One region of the Pseudomonas sp. GW821-FHT09C08 genome, then DNA from elsewhere that is predicted to be linked to it. Evidence: predicted binding sites of a transcription regulator. Region 1 holds the regulator's gene; the other holds the start of a gene.
The links. The regulator FliA, encoded in region 1, starts transcription of late flagellar genes. The targets are predictions, from matches to a motif close to CTAAAGTTTNNNNNNNNNNNGCCGNTAA.

Region 1 (10,878 bases):
AGAACGCGGTCAAGGTCCAGGCCCAGCAGGAAATCGCGCGCCAGCAGGAATTGCTGCCGTCGCCGGCCCGGGCCCAGGAAACCAAGGAGTTGGGCTGGGACGACGTGACCCCGATCGACATGATCGGCCTGGAAGTCGGCTACCGCCTGATCCCGCTGGTCGACCGCAACCAGGGTGGCCAACTGCTCGCGCGGATCAAGGGGGTGCGCAAGAAGCTCTCGCAGGACCTGGGCTTCCTGATGCCCACCGTGCATATCCGCGACAACCTCGACCTGGCCCCCAGCGCCTACCGCCTGACCCTGATGGGGGTGATCCTGGCCGAAGCCGAGATCTACCCGGATCGCGAACTGGCGATCAACCCGGGGCAGGTATTCGGCAGTCTCAACGGCATTACCGCCAAAGATCCGGCTTTTGGCCTGGACGCGGTGTGGATCGAAATCAGCCAGCGCAGCCAGGCGCAGTCCCTGGGCTACACCGTGGTGGACGCCAGTACCGTGGTCGCCACCCACCTCAACCAGATTCTGTACAAGCACTCCCATGAGCTGATCGGCCACGAAGAAGTCCAGCAATTGATGGGTTTGCTCGGCAAAGCCTCGCCAAAACTCGCCGAAGAACTGGTGCCGGGCGTGCTGTCGCTGTCGCAACTGCTCAAGGTCCTGCAGGCGCTGCTGGCCGAGCAGGTGCCGGTGCGCGATATCCGCAGCATTGCCGAGGCTATCGCCAACAATGCCGCCAAGAGTCAAGATACTGCCGCCCTGGTGGCTGCAGTGCGCGTCGGATTGTCGCGCGCAATCGTCCAAAGCATTGTAGGGCTTGACTCTGAGCTGCCTGTGATCACCTTGGAACCAAGGTTGGAACAAATATTGCTCAATAGTATTCAGAAGGCAGGACAAGGCCAGGAAGAGGGCGTTCTGCTGGAGCCAAGCATGGCTGAGAAGCTGCAGCGTTCGTTGATCGATGCCGCGCAGCGCCAGGAAATGCAGGGCCAACCGGTGATCCTGCTGGTGGCCGGCCCCGTCCGGGCGATGTTGTCGCGGTTTGGGCGCCTGGCAGTACCGAATTTGCACGTTTTGGCTTATCAGGAAATTCCTGACAACAAGCAAGTGACTATCGTCGCGACAGTAGGGCCCAACGGCTGAGGGTAGTGGGTTATGCAAGTTAAGCGTTTTTTCGCCGCCGATATGCGTCAGGCCATGAAACTGGTTCGTGATGAGCTGGGCGCCGACGCCGCGATTATCGGTAACCGTCGTATTGCCGGCGGTGTCGAGCTGACGGCTGCCCTGGATTACACTCCCCAGGCCCTGGCCCCGCGCGTCCCGAACATGGAACTCGAAGACGAGCTGCGCAAGACGGCCTCGCGCATTGTCTCGGCCCAGGCCGAACTGAGCATGCGTGGCGACAGCGACGCCACCACCAACCGCCAGTTGTTCGCCGGCCTGCCGCTGACCGCTGCCGAGCCGCTGGTCGAGCCGACCTTCGTTGAACCCCCGCGTCCTGCAGCGCCGGCCCCGGCCGCCGCAGTCGACCAGCGCGTGTTCGACTCGATGCGCTTTGAACTCAATGGCCTGCGCGAGCTGCTGGAAGTGCAACTCGGCTCTCTCGCCTGGAACCAGCTGCAAGGCAGCAAGCCGCAACAGGCCAACCTGTGGCGTCGTCTGCAACGCATCGGCCTGTCCGGCCCGTTGTCGCGCGACCTGCTGGCCCTGACCACTGAAATCGAAGAACCTCGCCAGGCCTGGCGCATGTTGCTGGCCCACTTGGCGCGGATGATCGTCACGCCGGAAATCGAGCCGCTGGAAGAGGGCGGTGTGATCGCCATGGTCGGCCCTGCCGGCATGGGCAAGACCACCACCCTGGCCAAGCTGGCCGCCCGTTACGTGCTCAAGTACGGCGCGCAGAATATCGCGCTGGTGAGCATGGACAGCTACCGTATCGGTGCCCAGGAGCAGCTCAAGACCTTGGGTCGGATCCTCAATGTGTCGGTGACCCATGTCGACCCGGGCCAATCCCTGGCCAACGCCCTCGACCCGCTGCTGCGCAAGCGCGTGGTGTTGATCGATACCGCCGGCCTGCAAGCCAGCGACCCTGCGTTGCGCATGCAGCTGGAAAGCCTGGCCGGGCGCGGCATCAAGTCGAAAAATTACCTGGTGCTTGCAACCACCAGCCAGAAACAGGTTCTTACCGCTGCGTACCATAGCTACAAACGCTGCGGCCTGGCCGGCTGCATCCTCACCAAGCTCGACGAAACCGCGAGCCTGGGCGAGGTGTTGAGCCTGGCCATCAGTCATGAGTTGCCGGTCGCCTACCTGACCGACGGCCCGCGGATTCCGGATGATCTGCATCTGCCGCGCCGTCATCAGTTGGTCAGCCGTGCAGTCAGCGTGCAAATGCAAGAAGAGCCTAGCGAGGAAGCGATGGCCGATATGTTCGCCGACCTCTATCACAGCCCGGCAAAGCGGGTGGGTTGAGGGCAGGATGAACACCGTGAAATGTACCTACATCGATGGTCTGCAAGCGATTCACGCGGCCAAGCCATGTAGCCTGCGTCTAAGCAAGACAAGGTAAAGAAATAAAATGGGCAGCATGCATCCCGTACAGGTGATCGCGGTGACCGGCGGCAAAGGTGGCGTCGGGAAAACTAACGTGTCAGTGAATTTGTCCCTGGCCCTGGCAGAGCTTGGCCGTCGCGTCATGCTGCTGGATGCTGACCTGGGGCTGGCGAACGTCGACGTTCTGCTGGGGCTGACGCCCAAACACACGCTTGCCGATGTGATCGAAGGGCGCTGCGAGCTGCGCGACGTGCTGCTGCAGGGCCCTGGCGGTATCCGCATCGTGCCGGCCGCCTCCGGCACCCAGAGCATGGTGCACCTGAGCCCGGCGCAGCATGCCGGCCTGATCCAGGCGTTCAGCGATATCGGCGACAACCTCGACGTGCTGGTGATCGACACCGCCGCCGGGATCGGCGAGTCCGTGGTCAGCTTCGTGCGCGCTGCGCAGGAAGTCCTGTTGGTGGTCTGCGATGAACCCACCTCGATCACCGACGCCTATGCCCTGATCAAATTGCTTAACCGTGACTACGGCATGAACCGCTTCCGCGTGCTGGCCAACATGGCCCAGAGTCCACAGGAAGGGCGCAATCTGTTCGCCAAGTTGACCAAGGTCACGGATCGCTTCCTCGATGTCGCCTTACAATACGTCGGCGCAGTTCCCTACGACGAGTGTGTACGCAAGGCTGTGCAAAAGCAGCGTGCAGTCTACGAAGCGTTCCCTCGTTCCAAATGCGCCTTGGCGTTCAAGGCTATTGCCCAGAAGGTCGATACCTGGCCGTTGCCTGCCAACCCTCGGGGGCATCTGGAGTTTTTCGTCGAGCGATTGGTGCATCAGACGAGCGCAGGACCGGTGCTATGACATCCAGCGGCTACAACCTTTACAAGAAATCGGCACGTGACAGCCAGGGTGAATTGATCGAGCGCTATGCGCCGCTGGTCAAGCGCATCGCTTATCACTTGCTGGCACGCCTGCCCGCCAGCGTCCAGGTCGAAGACCTGATCCAGGCGGGCATGATCGGCCTGCTCGAAGTGTCGACCAAATACGACGCGAGCAAGGGCGCGAGTTTCGAGACGTATGCGGGTATCCGCATCCGTGGCGCGATGCTCGATGAAGTGCGTAAAGGTGACTGGGCGCCGCGTTCGGTGCATCGCAATACGCGCATGGTCAGTGACGCAATTCGCGCAATTGAAGCAAAAACCGGTCGCGACGCTAAAGATCACGAAGTTGCGGCCGAACTCCAATTGAGTCTCGACGATTACTACGGGATTTTGAACGATACCTTGGGCAGCCGCCTGTTCAGTTTCGACGACCTGTTGCAGGACGGCGAACACGAAGGGCTGCACGAGGACGGCGCGAGTGCTCATCTGGAGCCGTCGCGCGACCTGGAGGATGAACGCTTCCAGGGGGCGTTGGCGGACGCGATTGCCAATTTGCCGGAGCGTGAGCGACTGGTGTTGGCGCTGTACTACGACGAAGAGCTGAACCTCAAGGAAATCGGTGAGGTCCTGGGAGTCAGCGAATCGCGGGTCAGCCAGTTGCACAGCCAGTGCGCAGCCCGCTTGCGGGGGCGTTTGGGAGAGTGGCGAGCGCGCTGACAGGCAGTGTTGGGGAGCACTGCAAACCACACCGCGAGGGTGATTGACCCTCGCGGGATCGGCCCGTGGTGCCCCCTGCAGTCCTTTTTGTGTAATGCCTGTTGATTGAAATGGCGCGTCCAGGTGCTGGGCGCGTTTAAGACTGCTTGGAGGTCGAATTGGACAAGAACATGAAAATCCTCATCGTTGATGACTTCTCAACGATGCGGCGGATCATAAAAAACCTGTTGCGTGACCTTGGGTTCACTAACACGGTCGAGGCGGATGACGGCATTACGGCGATTCCGATCCTCAACAGCGGGAGCATCGACTTTCTGGTAACGGACTGGAACATGCCGGGCATGACCGGTATCGACTTGCTGCGCCATGTGCGCGCCGACGAAAAACTGCGCAGCCTTCCCGTGCTGATGGTGACCGCCGAAGCCAAGCGTGAACAGATCATCGAAGCCGCCCAAGCCGGGGTCAACGGTTATGTGGTCAAGCCATTCACTGCATTGGCCTTGAAAGAGAAGATCGAAAAAATCTTCGAACGCATCCACGGCTAATGCCATCGCGGGGGAGCTATGGAGCATAAAGAAACGTCACAGGGAGACTTTGAGTCGACCCTGAAAAAGCATGCTCACCAGTTGGTTGACAGCCTTGAAAAAGGCCAGTTCGGCGACGCGGTGCAGTTAATCCATGAGCTCAACCAGACCCGTGACCGCGGCCTGTATCAGGAAGTGGGCAAGCTCACACGCGAGCTGCACAGTGCGATTGTCAATTTCCAGATTGACCCGCACATGCCCCAGGCCGAAGAAATTTCGCAAATCACCGACGCGACCGAACGCCTGTCCTATGTGGTCAGGCTGACTGAAGCGGCGGCCAACCGCACCATGGACCTGGTGGAAAACGCCACGCCCCTGGTCAATGGCATGGCCACCGAAGCCCAGGCCCTGAGCCACGATTGGGGCCGCTTCATGCGCCGCGAGGTGGGGGCTGAGGAATTTCGGGAACTGGCGCGTCGGGTCGACGGATTCTTGTCACGCAGCGAGCAGGAAAACCGCACGGTTTCCAGCAACCTCAATGACATTCTGCTGGCCCAGGATTACCAGGACCTCACCGGCCAGGTGATCAAGCGTGTGACTCAGTTGGTCACCGAAGTGGAAAGCAACCTGCTCAAACTGGTGCTCATGGCCGGCCAGGTAGACCGTTTTGCCGGCATCGAACATGACCGTGAAGCGATCCTCTCGGAAAAAGATCCACAAAAACATCTCGCCAAGGGTGAAGGTCCGCAGATTCATGCCGATAAACGTGAAGACGTTGTGTCAGGTCAGGATGACGTAGATGACCTGTTATCCAGTTTAGGCTTCTAAGGAGCACCCACATGAGCTTCGGCGCCGATGAAGAAATCCTTCAGGATTTCCTTGTAGAGGCCGGCGAAATTTTAGAGCAACTGTCCGAGCAACTGGTCGAGCTGGAAAGCCGTCCGGATGATGCGAACCTGCTCAATGCAATTTTTCGCGGTTTTCACACTGTAAAAGGGGGCGCCGGCTTCCTCCAGCTCCATGAGCTGGTGGAGTGCTGCCACATCGCCGAGAACGTGTTCGACATCCTGCGCAAGGGTGAGCGTCACGTTGACTCGGAATTGATGGACGTGATTCTCGAAGCACTGGATGCGGTCAACGGCATGTTCAGCGAAGTCCGCGAACGTGCCCCGATCACTGCGGCCACCCCGGAACTGCTCGCCGCCCTGGCGCGCCTGGCAGAGCCGGCCGACACCTCGGCAGCGCCCGTGGCGCAAGCTGAGCCTGCGCCTGTGGCAGAGCCTGAAGCGGACGTGACGGACAGCGAGTTCGAGCAGTTGCTCAACTCCCTCAATGCGGTGAAAGCCGAGGCTGAAGCGCCTGCAGCCGCCGCGCCACAAGCGCCGACCAGCGAAGACATTACCGACGCAGAATTTGAATCCCTGCTCGACCAGTTGCACGGCAAAGGCCAGTTCGCGGCCGACGCCGTGGCGCCTGCCGCCGCTGTGGATGCGCCTGCCGCGTCGACCAGCACCGACATCACCGATGACGAATTCGAAGCACTGCTCGACCAACTGCATGGCAAAGGCACCTTCGCGGCCGACGCCTTGCCGGAAGTCGCCGCGACTGCCACTGCGCCGGCCGCTGCGGCAGAACCTGCGGGCGACGGTCTGATCAGCGACCACGAGTTCGAATCCCTGCTCGACGAATTGCACGGCAAGGGCAAGTTCAGCGAAGTGGCTCCGGCAGCTGCCGCGACCGCCACTCCGGTGGCGGCCAAACCGGCGCCGGCCAAGGCCGCTGCACCTGCTGCTGCCAAACCGGCCCCGGCACCTGCCGCCGCCCCGGCTGCTGCCCGCGCGCCGGCGGCTGCCGTGGCCGAGAAGCCGGCCAGTGAAGCCGAAACCACCGTGCGCGTCGATACCGCGCGCCTGGACGACATCATGAACATGGTCGGCGAACTGGTGCTGGTGCGTAACCGCCTGGTGCGCCTGGGCCTGAGCAGTGGCGATGAAGCCATGCAAAAGGCCGTGTCGAACCTCGACGTGGTCACCGCCGACCTGCAGACCGCCGTGATGAAGACGCGGATGCAGCCGATCAAGAAAGTCTTCGGGCGCTTCCCGCGCCTGGTTCGCGACCTGGCACGCCAGCTCAAGAAAGAGATCAACCTGGAACTGGTGGGCGAAGAGACCGACCTCGACAAGAACCTGGTCGAGGCCCTGGCCGATCCGCTGGTCCACTTGGTGCGCAACGCCGTCGACCACGGCGTCGAAACCCCGGAAGAGCGCGAAGCTTCGGGCAAGTCGCGCAACGGCAAAGTGATCCTGGCGGCCGAGCAGGAGGGTGACCACATCCTGCTGTCGATCACCGATGACGGCAAGGGCATGGACCCGACCATCCTGCGCAATATCGCTGTCAAGCGTGGCGTGATGGACAAGGACGCCGCCGACCGCCTGACCGACACCGAGTGCTACAACCTGATCTTCGCCCCGGGCTTCTCGACCAAGACCGAGATTTCCGACGTGTCCGGCCGTGGCGTCGGCATGGACGTGGTGAAGACCAAGATCAGCCAGCTCAACGGCTCGATCAACATCTACTCGACCAAGGGCCAGGGCTCGAAGATCGTCATCAAGGTGCCGTTGACCCTGGCGATCATGCCGACCCTGATGGTGATGCTGGGCAACCAGGCCTTCGCCTTCCCGCTGGTCAACGTCAACGAAATTTTCCACCTCGACCTGTCGCGCACCAACGTGGTGGACGGCCAGGAAGTGGTGATCGTGCGCGACAAGGCGTTGCCACTGTTCTACCTCAAGCGCTGGCTGGTGGCATCGGCCAAGCATGAAGAGCAGCGCGAAGGCCATGTGGTGATTCTCTCCGTGGGCACCCAGCGTATCGGCTTCGTGGTCGATCAACTGGTGGGCCAGGAAGAAGTGGTCATCAAGCCTTTGGGCAAAATGCTGCAGGGAACCCCGGGCATGTCGGGTGCGACCATCACCGGTGACGGTCGGATCGCGCTGATTCTGGATGTTCCGAGCATGCTCAAGCGTTACGCCGCTCGGCGTATTTGATTCTGGTGGGGCAGGGCGGTTTGCCCGCCCCGTCTAACGGAGTGTTTATGGTAGTCAAGGTCCTGGTGGTGGACGATTCGGGTTTCTTCCGCCGCCGCGTCTCGGAAATTCTTTCCGCCGATCCAACGATTCAAGTGATCGGCACGGCCACCAACGGCAAAGAGGCGATCGATCAGGCTATCGCGTTGAAGCCCGACGTGATCACCATGGACTACGAGATGCCGATGATGGATGGCATCACGGCTGTCCGTCACATCATGCAGCGCTGCCCGACCCCGGTGTTGATGTTCTCCTCGCTCACCCACGAAGGCGCCCGGGTCACCCTGGATGCGCTGGATGCCGGCGCGGTGGACTTCCTGCCGAAGAATTTCGAAGACATCTCGCGCAACCCCGAGAAGGTCAAGCAACTGCTGTGCGAGAAAGTCCACAGCATTTCCCGCAGTAACCGTCGCAGCCTGTTCAGCACGCCTGCACCTGCACCTGCACCTGCACCGGTTGCGGCGCCGGCCCCGGCCCCTGCGTTTGGTCGACCTGCGCCTGCGCCCGCCCCGGTGGCTCGGCCTGCCGTGGCCCCGGCCCGCGCTCCGGCGCCCAGTGCCCATTCGCCCGCGCCCAAACGCAAGGCCTACAAGCTGGTCGCCATCGGTACCTCCACCGGCGGCCCGGTGGCCTTGCAGCGCGTGTTGACGCAATTGCCGGCCAACTTCCCGGCGCCGATCGTGTTGATCCAGCACATGCCGGCGGCCTTCACCAAGGCCTTTGCCGAACGCCTGGACAAGCTCTGCCGCATCAGCGTCAAGGAAGCCGAGGATGGCGACATCCTGCGTCCAGGCCTGGCGCTGCTGGCGCCGGGTGGCAAGCAGATGATGGTCGACGGGCGTGGTGCGATCAAAATCCTGCCGGGCGACGAGCGCCTCAACTACAAGCCGTGCGTGGACATCACCTTCGGTTCGGCGGCCAAGTCCTACGGCGACAAAGTTCTGGCGGTGGTGCTCACCGGCATGGGCGCTGATGGCCGTGAAGGCGCACGCCTGCTCAAGCAGGGCGGCAGCGCGATCTGGGCCCAGGACGAAGCCAGTTGCGTGATCTATGGCATGCCCATGGCGATCGTCAAGGCTGACCTGGCCGACGCCGTCTACAGCCTGGACGAGATCGGCAAGCATCTGGTGGAGGCCTGCCTCTGATGGATGTATTGAGCCTGATCGGCATCATCATGGCGTTTGTCGCGATCATCGGCGGCAACTACCTCGAAGGCGGCCACCTCGGCGCCCTGGCCAACGGCCCGGCGGCCTTGATCGTGATCGGCGGCACGGTCGGCGCGGCCCTGTTGCAGTCGCCCTTGAGTTCGTTCAAGCGCGCCATGCAGATCCTGGTGTGGATTATTTTCCCGCCACGCGTGGACCTGCCCGGCGGCATCGACCGCGTGGTCAACTGGAGCCTCACCGCCCGCAAGGAAGGCCTGCTCGGCCTGGAAGGCGTGGCCGATGCCGAGCCCGACAGCTACGCGCGCAAAGGCCTGCAACTGCTGGTGGACGGCGCCGAGCCGGAAGCGATCCGCAGCATCCTGGAAGTGGATTTCTACACCCAGGAAAGCCGCGACATCAACGCTGCCAAAGTCTTTGAAAGCATGGGCGGCTACGCGCCGACCATCGGCATCATCGGTGCGGTGATGGGCCTGATCCACGTGATGGGCAACCTGGCCGACCCGTCGCAACTGGGCAGCGGCATTGCCGTGGCGTTCGTGGCCACCATCTACGGTGTCGCGAGTGCCAACCTGGTACTGCTGCCGGTGGCCAGCAAGCTCAAGTCCATCGCCATGCGCCAGTCGCGTTACCGCGAGATGTTGCTCGAAGGCATCCTGTCGATTGCCGAGGGTGAGAACCCGCGGTCGATCGAATTGAAGCTCCAGGGCTTCATGGATTGATGAACATGGCTATTGACTTGTGGCGAGCGGCCACATGATTTACGTACAGAGGGGTGTCAGCCTGTGAGCCGTCGCCGTCGCGAGCCTGAAGAGCACGTCAACCACGAACGCTGGCTGGTGTCCTACGCGGACTTCATCACCTTGCTGTTCGCGTTTTTCGTGGTGATGTACTCCATCTCGTCGATCAACGAAGGCAAGTACAAAGTCATTTCCCAGGCGCTGATCGGGGTGTTCAACGACGCCGACCGCGCCCTCAAGCCGATCCCCATTGGCGAGGAACGGCCCAAGACCGTGACCCCGGCCAAGCCGTTGGTCAATGACAGCGATGAAACCGCCGCCGGCGTAGGCGGCACCAGCGACCCGTTGAAAAGCATCGCCGACGACATCAGCGCCGCGTTCGGCGATCTGATCAGTTCCAACCAGATGACCGTGCGCGGCAATGAGTTGTGGGTGGAGATCGAACTCAACTCCAGCCTGTTGTTCGCCAGCGCCGATGCAATGCCCAGCGACCAGGCGTTCACCATCATCGACAAGGTGGCGGCGATCCTCAGGCCGTTCGAAAACCCGATCCACGTGGAAGGCTTTACCGACAATTTCCCGATCAGCACCGCGCAGTACCCGACCAACTGGGAGCTGTCGTCGGCGCGGGCCGCGAGCATCGTGCGCATGCTCGCGATGCAGGGCGTAAACCCCGGGCGCCTGGCCTCGGTGGGTTATGGCGAGTTCCAGCCGGTGGCCAACAACGCCACGGTGGAAGGCCGCGCGCGCAACCGCCGGGTGGTACTGGTGGTCTCGCGCAACCTGGATGTGCGCCGCAGCCTGACCGGTACCGGCACCGCCAATGCAACACCGGACGCGGCCTTGAAGCGGGCTGGCACACAAACTGCACCGGCCCCTGCAAAGCCGCCGGTGCGTCAGAGTGCCGTCAATTCTCCGTCGCCGGCTCAATAACCTTATGCAATGTCTCGGTCGCGCCTGTGCCTGCCGGGAGGAACCATCCGAATGAGAGTCTGGGCAGTTGCCAATCAAAAAGGTGGAGTCGGCAAGACCACCACCTCCATCGCCTTAGCCGGTTTGCTGGCCGAGGCGGGCAAGCGTGTGGTCGTAGTGGACCTGGACCCGCATGGCTCCATGACCAGCTATTTCGGCTACGACCCGGATGCGCTGGAGCACAGCTGCTACGACCTGTTCCTGCACAAGGGCAGCGTGCCGGCCGACCTGCCCGGGCAACTGCTGTT
Region 2 (10,878 bases), on a different contig from region 1:
ACGACATCCAGGATCACCGCGAGGCCATGCTCGTGGGCGCAATCGACCAAGTGCTTGAGCTGCTCGGGAGTGCCGTAGGAGGACTGGGGCGCATACGGCAGCACGCCGTCATAACCCCAGTTGCGTTCGCCGGGAAATTGCGCCAATGGCATCAACTCAATGGCGGTGACGCCCAGCTCGGCCAGGCGTGGCAGGTGTTTTTCGACCTCGGCGTAGCCCCCCATCGCACCCACGTGCAGCTCGTAGATCACCGCTTCGTGCCAGGGGCGGCCTTGCCAGTGGCTGTGACGCCACGGGTAGGCGAGTGGGTCGACGACTACGCTCCAACCATGCACGTCCGCAGCCTGGGCCCTGGACGCGGGGTCGGGTACATCCATTTCTCCATCGATGTTGAAGCGGTAGCGGGTGCCGGCGGGGCACTTCACTTCTGTCTCGAACCATCCCTCTGCCTGCGGCAGCATGGCGATGGATTTACCGTCTTCCAATTCAACGCTGACATAAAACGCGTCTGGCGCCCACAAGGCAAAACGCGTGTGTTGCGCGTCCAGCATGATTGCGCCGTGGGGCCAGGTTTCCAAAGTCCGTAACGGCATCTATGAAGACCTCCCTTGATTATTTAGTCGATTTCCCCAAGGCCTTGGCCACCAGTTGTTCATACAGTTCGGCGTAGGGTTCTACCGCCTGGCACCAGTTGAAGGGCTGGGTCATGGCGCGGCTGCGCATGGCATTGAGCAGGCCCTTGTTGGCGAACACGCGGAACGCGCGGCTCAGCGCCTCTTCGTAGCTTTCTACCGTGGACTCATTGAACAGGAACCCGGTGACGCCATTCTCGATGGTGTCCGCCAGCCCGCCGGTGTTGCGTGCCACCGGCAGCGAGCCGAAGCGCTGGGCGTACATCTGGCTCAGGCCGCAGGGTTCGTAGCGTGAAGGCATCAGCAGGAAGTCGCTGCCGGCGAACATGCGGCGGGCGTCGGTTTCGTTGAAGCCGATGCGCACGCCGACCTGCCCAGGGAAGCGCAGCGCCAATTCACGCATGGCTTGCTCTTCTTCGGGCTCGCCGCGACCGATGATCGCGATCTGGCCACCGTTTTCGACGATAAAGCTCGACACGGCCTCGGTCAGGTCCAGGCCTTTCTGGTAGACCAGGCGCGAGACCACGGCGAACAGCGGGCCGGTGGAGTCATGCAGGCCGAACAATTCGCGCACGTGGCCGGCGTTGATCGCCTTGCCTTCCCAGTCGCCAATGTTGAAGTTGTGGGTCAGGTGCGTGTCGGTGGAGGTTTCCCAACTTTCATCAATGCCGTTGGGAATGCCACTGAGCAGGCCTTGCTGGGTCTTTGCGGCAAGGAAACCGTCGAGGCCGCAGCCGAATTCGGGGGTGGTGATTTCCTGGGCGTACGTCGCGCTCACGGTGGTGATATGGCTCGAGTAGGCCATGCCGGCCTTGAGGAACGACATCTTGCCGTAGAACTCCATGCCTTCCTGCTGCAGCGCGTGGGGCGGAATGCCCAGCTCCGGCGTCGAGGCCAGGCTGACCACACCCTGGTAGGCCAGGTTATGGATGGTGAACAGGGTCGGGGTGCGTGACCCACGCCAGTGCATATAGGCCGGGGCCAGGCCAGCGGGCCAGTCATGGGCGTGCACCAGGTCCGGGCACCAGTGGATCTGTGCGAGGTTGGCGGCCATGTCGGCGGCGGCCAGGCCCAGGCGGGCGAAGCGAATATGGTTGTCGGGCCAGTCACGGCCGTTATTGGCGCCGTAGGGCGTGCCTTCGCGCTCATAGAGCTCAGGGCAGATCAGTACATAGATAACCAGGCCGTCCTTGAGGTCCATGCGCCCGATCTTGCACGGTGGCAGCGCGGCATGGCCGCCCAGTTCACCAATGATATGGATCGGGTTATCACTCTCCATCACCTGCGGGTAGCCGGGGATCAGCACGCGCACATCGTGCAGGTGCGCCATGGCACGGGGCAAGGCGGCAGACACGTCGCCCAGGCCGCCGGTCTTGACCAGGTCGGCGAATTCGGAAGTGACGAACAGGACTTTCTTGCGATTGGGATTATGACTCGGGACCGGCCGCACCGTGTTGAGGTCGACTAAAGCTGTCGACCCGCCAACTGGCTGACTAACACGCTCTCCTTGAATACTTGCAGCGGCACTGATCATAGTTCTCTCCACGTGTTGGTCGGCTAGTGGCCCGCTGCCACTAGCTCCGTTGACCGCATCCTGCGGCCAGGCGCACAAGCGCAATGACAAACTGGCAAGGCGTATGCCAGTTGCACGGTTAGCTCAAAAAGAATGGATAGACGGCATCTGGTGTGAACCGCTTGTGCGCGCCTTACCCTAAACCTGACCTATGGCAGAGTTGGAAAGTTTCGATTTTTTCGCGGGGTTTTTGTTTTGAAACGGACCCATCGGTCATCAGTCTAGGACAGATCCTAGAGCCTGTAGGGTTTGTGGGGGATTTTTGTAGGACAAAATACTTGTAACGATATGCAAAGCTGGGAAAACGGGGGTGGGTTTGGTGGGCGGGGTAGGCGGAGGTAGGGTTGCAGGGGGTATGACGGGGAAGTGCTCCGATGTGGTGCGTGGGGTGCATCAGGTTGGGCGGGGGGCAGGTTTTGGGGCTGCTGCGCAGCCCAACGCAGGGCAAGCCTGCTCGCCACAGGGGGAGCGGCTTGCTGGGGGGAGCGGCTTGCTTAGGGGGAGGGGTTCCCTCATCAAGTGTGTTTGCTATGGGAGAACTGCTGCTCCCCTGTCAGTTGAGCAGTCGGAGGGGGGCCTGATTGGCCCAGGCCTGGATGTCCTCGATCATCTGCTGGTAGAACTGCCGGTAGTTCTGCTCGCTGACATACCCCACGTGCGGTGTGGCCAGGACATTGTCCAGTTGGCGAAACGGATGGTCGGCGGGCAGCGGTTCTTCGCTGAACACATCCAGCGCGGCGCCGGCCAGTTGGCCGTTTTGCAGGGCCCGTACCAGTGCCTGCTCATCCACAATCGGACCGCGCGCGGTGTTCACCAGGCGTGCGCTGGGTTTCATCCAGCCCAGCGCCTCGGCATCCACCAGGCCGCGGCTGCGGTCGCTGAGCACCAGGTGGATAGTGAGAATGTCGGCCTGTTCAAACAACTCGCGTTTGCTGACCCACGTCACGCCCGAGGCGGCTGCGCGTTCCGGCGTGAGATTTTCACTCCAGGCAATCACGCGCATGCCGAACACCTGGGCGAACTGCGCGACTTTCTGGCCGATGCTGCCCAGCCCCAGGATCCCCAGGGTCTTGCCATACAGGTCGCCGCCCAGTCCCACCTGCCAGCCGCCCGCTCTCAGCGAGTTGGCTTCGGCCACCAGGTTGCGCGTGGAGGCCATGATCAGTGCCCAGGTCAGTTCCGGCGCGGCCTGTTTGTAGCTGTCGGTGCCACACACCTGGATGCCCAGCGCCTTGGCCGCCGGGATGTCGATGGCCGCGTTGCGCATGCCGCCGGTCACCAGCAGCTTGAGCTGGGGCAAGCCCTGCAGCAGGGCCTTGTCGAAAGTGGTGCGCTCGCGCATCACGCAAATCACCTCAAACCCCTGCAGCCGCTCGATCAGAGTGGCGGTGTCCGCCGGGTAGTCGTGCAGGAAATGCACCTGGCCTACCGACTCCAGCACCGACCAGTCCACCACGCCACTGGCTACCTTCTGCCAATCATCAATGACTGCGATCTGTACCGACATTCACGCGTGCCTCGAAAAAGGTTGGATTAAAGGGCGTTCAAGCCCTGCAACAATGCTTTATTGAACTGTGCCGGTTCTTCCATTTGCGGTGCATGGCCCAGGCCCGGGAATTCCACCAGGGTGGAATGCGGGATCAGCTTGGCCACCTGCTTGCCGAGTACCGCGTAGTTGCCGAGCTTGGCCTTGACCTCCGGTGGCGCCAGATCCTTGCCGATCGCGGTGTTGTCCGCGGTGCCGATCCACAGCAGGGTCGGCATCTGCAGGTCCTTAAACTCGTAGTACACCGGCTGGGTGAAGATCATGTCGTAAATCAAGGCCGAGTTCCATGCCACCTGGGTATGGCCCGGGCCTTTGTTGAGGCCGGCGAGCATATCCACCCAGCGGTCGTATTCGGGCTTCCAGCGCCCTACATAGTAGGTGTTGAGTTCGTACTTGCGAATGCCTTCGGCGCTGAGTTTAAGCTCGCGCTGGTACCACTGGTCGACGCTGCTGTAGGGCACGCCGAGGGCTTTCCAGTCTTCCAGGCCAATCGGGTTCACCAGCCCAAGCTGCTCGGTCTGGGCCGGATAGAGCAGGGCGTAGCGGGTGGCGAGCATGCCACCGGTGGAGTGGCCGATAATGGTCGCCTGGTGAATGCCGAGCTTTTCCAGGAGTTGATGGGTGTTTTGCGCCAGTTGCTGGAAGCTGTACTGATAGTGATCAGGCTTGCTGGAAGTGCAGAAGCCGATCTGGTCGGGCGCGATCACCCGGTAACCGGCCTCGCTCAAGGCCTTGATCGAGCCTTCCCAGGTAGCGCCGCAGAAGTTCTTGCCGTGCATCAGCACCACGCTGCGCCCGTTGGCCTTGCCGGTGGCGGGGATGTCCATGTAGCCCATCTGCAGGGACTTGCCCTGGGATTGGAAGTTGAAGTGCTCAAGTGGATAGGGGTACGCAAAGCCTTGCAGTTCTGGCCCGTAGGCAGGGCCTTCAGTGGCTGCGAACACCGGGGTGACACTGGCGGTGAGCAGGCCGGCAAGGCAAAAGGTGCGGATCAGAGGCATGGGCGGGGCTCCAGACAAGATGTCTCGGATGCTGTTGGGAGACGATTAAGTGGGGATTAACACCCACTGCAAGGTCAGGGCTGCCAGCACCCCGTAACGCACGCCCTTGGCCAGGGTCACCAGCAGCAGGAAACGCCACAACGGCTCGCGCATCACCCCGGCCACCAGCGTCAGCGGGTCACCGATGATCGGTACCCAACTGAGCAGCAGCGTCCAGTGCCCCCAACGCTGGTAATGGTGCCGGGCTTTGGCCAGTTGCGGGTCGCTGACCGGAAACCAGCGCCGGTGCTTGAAGCGCTCCACCCCGCGCCCGAGCAGCCAGTTCAGCACTGACCCCAGCACATTGCCCAGCGTCGCGACCACCAGCAGCCACCACAGGCTGTAATGCCCGCTGAGCAGCAGGCCAACCAGCACGGCTTCGGATTGCAGGGGCAGCAGGGTCGCGGCGCCAAACGCAGCGAGAAACAGCCCCAGGTAACCGGCAAGCATCGGTCAGTGTGCCGGGTACTCGGCCACCACCACATCCTGGCCGTCGCGGGTCAGGCCGATGACCTGATACGCCTCGCTGCGCCCTTCGACTTCCATGCCCGGCGAACCCATGGGCATGCCCGGTGCGGCGATTCCCAGCAGGTCGTCGCGCTTGCGCAGCGCCAGGACCTGCTCGGCGGGCACATGGCCCTCGACAAACTTGCCGTCGATCACGGCGGTGTGGCACGAGCCCAGGCGCGGCGCCACGCCGAGGCGTTGCTTGACGTCACTCATATTGGCTTCGACATGGTCATTGACCTTGAAGCCGTTGCTTTCCAGGTGGCTGATCCATTTCTTGCAGCAACCGCAGTTGGCGTCGCGGTGTACGTCGATGGGGATCAGGTCGGCGGCCTGGGCCAGTGTGGTGGTGAACAGGGCCGACAGCAGGGCCAGGCGCAGGGTGGTTTTCATCAAAAGGCTCGCAAGCAGGAAGTGGCGATTGGGATGGCGGCGATCATGACGACGTCATCGCAGGCAAGCCAGCGCCCACCGGCGAGCAACCTTCGCGGTAATGTTTCAAAATTATACGAAGGGCGGATTTTCCAGCCGATGCTTGAGTTGGTCCAGGGCAATCGCGGACAACTCGATCATGCGCTCATGCAAGGTGGCCAGCTGCAATTCGGTCTCATAGGTCAGCACGCGCTTGAACAGCGTGCCGCCGCGAAACGGCTGCAGGAAGTAGTGAATGGAGCCATCGACGGCGAGGGAGGTAAACACGGTCTTGAACTCGCCGGGGCGGCGGGCGACCTGTACGCGGTAACTCATGGGCACGCGCACGCCCAAGAGGTCGATCATTTCGGTAAAGCGCGTGCCGACGGGGAGTGAACCGGTGGTGCCGGTGTCGGCACTCAGGGATGTGGGGTGCCATTCGTGCCAGCGATCCGGCTGGGTCACATAGTCGTAGACGGCATCGATGGGGGCCTGGATAAAGCGTTCCTGACTGATCCGCTCCAAGCGGACTGACTGCTCTGCAGCGCGCATGGCACACCTCCTGTGTGGCTGTGAACTGTCAGAATAGTCCGACTCCCGCGCATTGCACGGGAGTATCCAGGCCATTTATCAGCTCACCTTGAAACGCCCCATCAAGGCAATCACGCGTCCATTGGCGTCCAGCAGGGTCTGCGTATTGGTTTGCGTGGCATGGCCGCTCTGCACCAGTTCCTCGACCATATGTCGGATCTGCACCATGCTGCGGTTGATCTCCTCGGTCACCGCGCTTTGCTGCTCGGCGGCCGTGGCGATCTGCGTACTGAGGTTGTTGATATGGCTGACCGAGCCTGCCATCTCGTCCAGGCCGGTGTTGACCCGCGCGGTGGCATCCGCCGCCGATTGGCAACTGGCCTGGGTGTTTTCCATGGCCGCCACCGAGGAACTCACCCCGGTAGTCAGGCGCGCGAGCATCTCGTTGATCTGCGAGGTGCTGGCCTGGGTGCGCGCGGCCAGTGCTCGGACTTCGTCGGCGACCACGGCAAACCCCCGGCCTTGTTCGCCGGCCCGTGCCGCTTCGATTGCGGCGTTGAGCGCCAGCAGGTTGGTCTGGCCCGCAATCGCGCCGATCACGCCCAGGGTTTCGGTGATGCGCGCGGCGTCCTGGCGCATGTTCTCCACGGTGTGGGTGGCGCTGGCCACTTCGCCGATCAGGGCGCTGACACTGCTGGAAGCTTCGCCGACCACCACGCGGGAACGGTCGGCGTGTTCGTTGGCGCGTTGAGTGAACGAGGCGGTTTCTGCGGCGTTCTGCGCAACGGTGTCGGCGGTGGAACTCATCTCGGTGATGGCGGTGACGGTCTGGTCGGTCTCCGAGGCGTGGCGCACCAGGATCTGGTTGGTGTGCGCCGAGGTTTTCTGCAGTTGCTCAAGGCCCGACGACATGGCGCCGGTGGCCTGCGTGACCTCGCCGATCATGTTTTGCAGGTACACGATAAAGCGGTTGACCGAGTGGCCGATGGCGCCGAGTTCGTCTTCAGCGCGGATGGTGATGCGTCGCGTCAGGTCGGCGTCACCGGCGGACAACGCGTCAATATTGGCTTTCAGCGTGTTCATGCGTTGCACCAGTTGGCGGATCGCATAGGCCGCCAGCAGCACCAACAGCAGCACCATGGGGATTTGCACCAGGGCCAGGCTGCCGAGCACGTCGTCGCGCTGGGCGGTGATCAACGAGGTGGGCAGGGCGGTCGCCAGGAACCACGGCGTGCCTTCTATGGGGCGCATATAGAACGTGCTGGCCACGCCCTGGTTGTCGAACTCGCTGCGCTGCAAGGCCTGGTCACGGTGGGCCAGGGCTTTGCTGACCTGGGCGGCAAATGCCGAAGTGCCGGTGAGTTCGCTGATGTTCTTCAACACCACCGGGCCACTGAGGCGCGTGCTGTTGCTGATGATCTTGCCGTCGCCTTCGACGATCAGCATCTGCCCGCCGATGTCTTTTTCCTTGCTGGCCACCAGCGCGTTGAAAAAGCCCAGGGTCACATCAATGGTGGCGACGCCATACGCCGCACCGTCCCGCTGGATCGCCATGGCGCAGTTGGTGCGCGGCTCCTGGCTGGCGTCGTCCTTGTAGGCGGCAGCCCAGGCACATTGGCCACGCGGCGCGGCGAGGCCGCCCTTGTACCAGCTCTGGTCGTAGTAATTGGGGGCAGGGTCGCTGTTCCAGAACGTGTTCACTACGAGCTTGCCCGACGCATCGCGGTGCCAGAACGTGCTGTGCTTGTTGCGCCCCGGGGTGCGCTGGTTGGGCAGCGGCCAGATGCCGCCGCCGAAGACTTTCAGCTCGCCGTACTGGTCCACCAGGCCGGGCAGGACCTTGTCGATGGCATCACTGTCGAGCAGCACAATGGTCTGGGTGATGCTGCGTTGCTGGGCCTGGACCTTGTTCAGTTCGCCCTGGATTTGCTCGGCCACTTCACTGATGCGGTTGAGCACCACCTGTTCCTCGGTGTACTGCAGCTTCGGCGCAACCAACTGGCCGATACCCACGACCGTCAAGACCAATAACACCAGGACGAACAGCACCAGAAACAGGGTGTAGCGAGTTTGGATGGAGCGCAGTGGGGGCATGGGATTCGTCCTTACGAAGCGTTTATTGTCGACGCGGCTTTTTGGAGCTTCGTAGGGCTATCGGCGTGGATGGGCGGAGCTTTAGGTACGATGGTGCTAAATAGCTGGGGCTGACCAGAGCGAGGCCGACTACCCGCCACGCTCCGTGTAGGAACCGATATTGAGGCGCCGCTCTACGTCCCACGACCTTGATCGCTAGGTGACCATAAGACGGTCTTCCTCAAGGGTTTGCCCATCTCTTCATTCAGGGCGTTTTCGGTAAACGGTCTCGGATTGACAGTGCTCGGCGGTGTCGAGGGGTCATTGTCGAAATCAAAAGGTTCGGCATCGCTGGGCAGGCCAATGGCTTGACGTACTTCATTCCTGGCGAGACCCGATTCTCCCGGCGCTTCGCGGGTTTCCCCCGGCAGAAATGTTCCGGTTGCGCCATTGTAGGCGGAGGCCACCTGACCGAAGAGAGCGGTGGCGGGTACCCGTGTGTTGGTGCGGTCGGCGTTTTCGAGCGTAGCCGGCGAGTCAAAGTGAATGATGCCGCGATCGGCGCGGGCACCGGGCACGCCATTGGTGATCGTCCCGAAGGCCCCTTCGCCTGCGCTTTCGGACTCCTCAGGTGTCATGTTTTCCAGTCCAGTGCTGCCAAACAGGTATTCGTTACCGCCGTGGTTGATCGGCCGTATGCTGACCTTGGCGCCGTTTATTGCCGCAAGTTCATCCATTCGCTTGAGTGCCTGTTGCCCCGTGGGTGAACTGCGCAGAAATTCAAAGTCGTCGGCGACGCTCTGCTTGAATTCCTGTGCCTGGTCCTCGTTGGCTTCTGGTGGGACGTCCACGCTGAAGCCGCGGTTGCCGGCATTGCTGGGTTTGACCTCGGTGAAAGCCGATCCTTGAGTACGGTCGAAACTATCCCCGGCCTTGGCGTAGATGCGGTCATTGGGCTGGTTGTTCCAAATGCTGTCTTTGCCTTTGCCGGTGTAGAACGTCGTGCGTGCGTTCCCGACCAAGTTGTCATCGCCATTGCCACCATGTGCAACGGTGTGCCCGCTGCCGGAGAAAAGCACATCGTCGCCGTCGCCACCATCCATGTAGGTTTGCTTGGTGGCGGGGCCAGAGCCCGCAATGAGCAGGTCATTGCCCTTGTTGCCGTACATCACGCCGTTGCCGCTGCCGCCGATGATCGTGTCGTCGCCCTCGCCGCCGGCGGCATAACCCAAACCACTGCCCAACACCAGGGCATCGTTGCCACGCCCTCCGAACAGCCTGCTGCGACCGCCGCCAGCCTGGATGCGATCGTCACCATCACCGCCTTCCACTCTTGTACGAAGCTTGACGTCATCGTCGATGATGACCGTGTCGTCGCCGCCGTGGGTATCGATCGCCAGCTCCTGCTCGCGGTCTTCCTTGCTTTTGACGTCGAATACATGCGGTTTATCGTTGATTGTGATCTGCATCTTGTCATTCGGTAAATTGCGCACATGGACACGGTCAGCGCGATCACCGGTTTCTACGTGCAGGAAATTGTTCAGGATCTGCGGCTTTTTCGGGTCACTGGGGTCCCAGTCGATTGACCGGCTGATTTTGGTGCCACCTTCGTCGAACAGCACCTGTGTCCGGCGGTTAACCATGTCTGGCTTGAGGTCGGTCGGTGGGGTGTAGGGCGAGGTGGCTGTCTCGGGAGGCTTGGGTAGCTGGGCGTAAGGCTGGGTGGCCGAGGGGTTGGATGGCGTGGATATCATGACAGGTCCTTTTTATCGACTCTTGAGGCGCCCCTGATGACGCATCAGGGCTGCTCTTACGTGGCATCGCGCCTGCAAACGTTCCTCTCGCCCGGGGCCGTTTGAGTGCCAAACGTTTCGTCGTGGGGGCGCCTCCCTCCAGGCGCCCCTTGAGTTTGGCGGTCAGATATCCAGCATCGCCATTACCGCCTCGGGATAACGCAGGCCGGCGGTGGCATCGGCCGGGAAGATCGCCTCCAGCGCGGCCAGCTCGCGGGTGCTGAGGGTCAGCGAGACGGCGGCGACGTTTTCTTCCAGGTACTTGCGCTGCTTGGTGCCGGGGATCGGCAGAATGAATTCGCCCTGTGCCAACACCCACGCCAGTGCCAGTTGCCCGGCCGTTACGCCTTTTTCGGCTGCGAGTGCCTGGACCTGTTGGACCAGCAGCAGGTTTTTCGCAAAGTTGTCGCCCTGGAAGCGCGGGCTGAAACGGCGGTAATCATCGGCAGCGAAATCATCCGGGCTTTTCAGCGCGCCGGTGAGAAACCCCCGGCCTAATGGACTGTACGGCACAAAGGCGATGCCCAGGCGTTGGCAAGCAGCCAGGCAGCCGTTGAGTTCCTGGTCGCGGCTCCACAATGAATACTCGCTTTGCAGGGCGCTGATGGGGTGCACGCGATGGGCGCGCTCCAGTGTGGCGGCGGACGCTTCGCTCAGCCCCAGGTAACGCACCTTGCCCTGTGTGACCAGATCGGCCATGGCGCCGACGGTTTCTTCGATGGCCACGTCGGGGTCGATACGGTGCTGGTAGTACAAATCCAGGGTGTCGATG

Region 2: the regulator FliA is predicted to act here: its motif matches at 8,392-8,419, upstream of AC07OJ_RS04865 (methyl-accepting chemotaxis protein).

The regions. Positions count from the first base shown of each region.
Region 1 covers NZ_JBWKPG010000004.1:490,143-501,020, forward strand. Annotated here, with positions in the region: gene flhA (flagellar biosynthesis protein FlhA) at 1-1,139, shown strand, start outside; gene flhF (flagellar biosynthesis GTPase FlhF) at 1,152-2,468, shown strand; gene fleN (flagellar synthesis regulator FleN) at 2,575-3,408, shown strand; gene fliA (RNA polymerase sigma factor FliA) at 3,405-4,145, shown strand; gene AC07OJ_RS16935 (chemotaxis response regulator CheY) at 4,316-4,690, shown strand; gene AC07OJ_RS16940 (protein phosphatase CheZ) at 4,709-5,497, shown strand; gene AC07OJ_RS16945 (chemotaxis protein CheW) at 5,509-7,716, shown strand; gene AC07OJ_RS16950 (protein-glutamate methylesterase/protein-glutamine glutaminase) at 7,764-8,900, shown strand; gene AC07OJ_RS16955 (flagellar motor protein) at 8,900-9,640, shown strand; gene motD (flagellar motor protein MotD) at 9,704-10,591, shown strand; gene AC07OJ_RS16965 (ParA family protein) at 10,643-10,878, shown strand, end outside.
Region 2 covers NZ_JBWKPG010000001.1:1,151,168-1,162,045, reverse strand. Annotated here, with positions in the region: gene treZ (malto-oligosyltrehalose trehalohydrolase) at 1-593, opposite strand, end outside; gene glgA (glycogen synthase GlgA) at 613-2,166, opposite strand; gene AC07OJ_RS04890 (D-2-hydroxyacid dehydrogenase family protein) at 2,759-3,712, opposite strand; gene AC07OJ_RS04885 (alpha/beta fold hydrolase) at 3,739-4,752, opposite strand; gene AC07OJ_RS04880 (YqaA family protein) at 4,798-5,241, opposite strand; gene AC07OJ_RS04875 (DUF411 domain-containing protein) at 5,245-5,691, opposite strand; gene AC07OJ_RS04870 (SRPBCC family protein) at 5,803-6,261, opposite strand; gene AC07OJ_RS04865 (methyl-accepting chemotaxis protein) at 6,340-8,334, opposite strand; gene AC07OJ_RS04860 (M91 family zinc metallopeptidase) at 8,508-10,067, opposite strand; gene AC07OJ_RS04855 (aldo/keto reductase) at 10,230-10,878, opposite strand, start outside.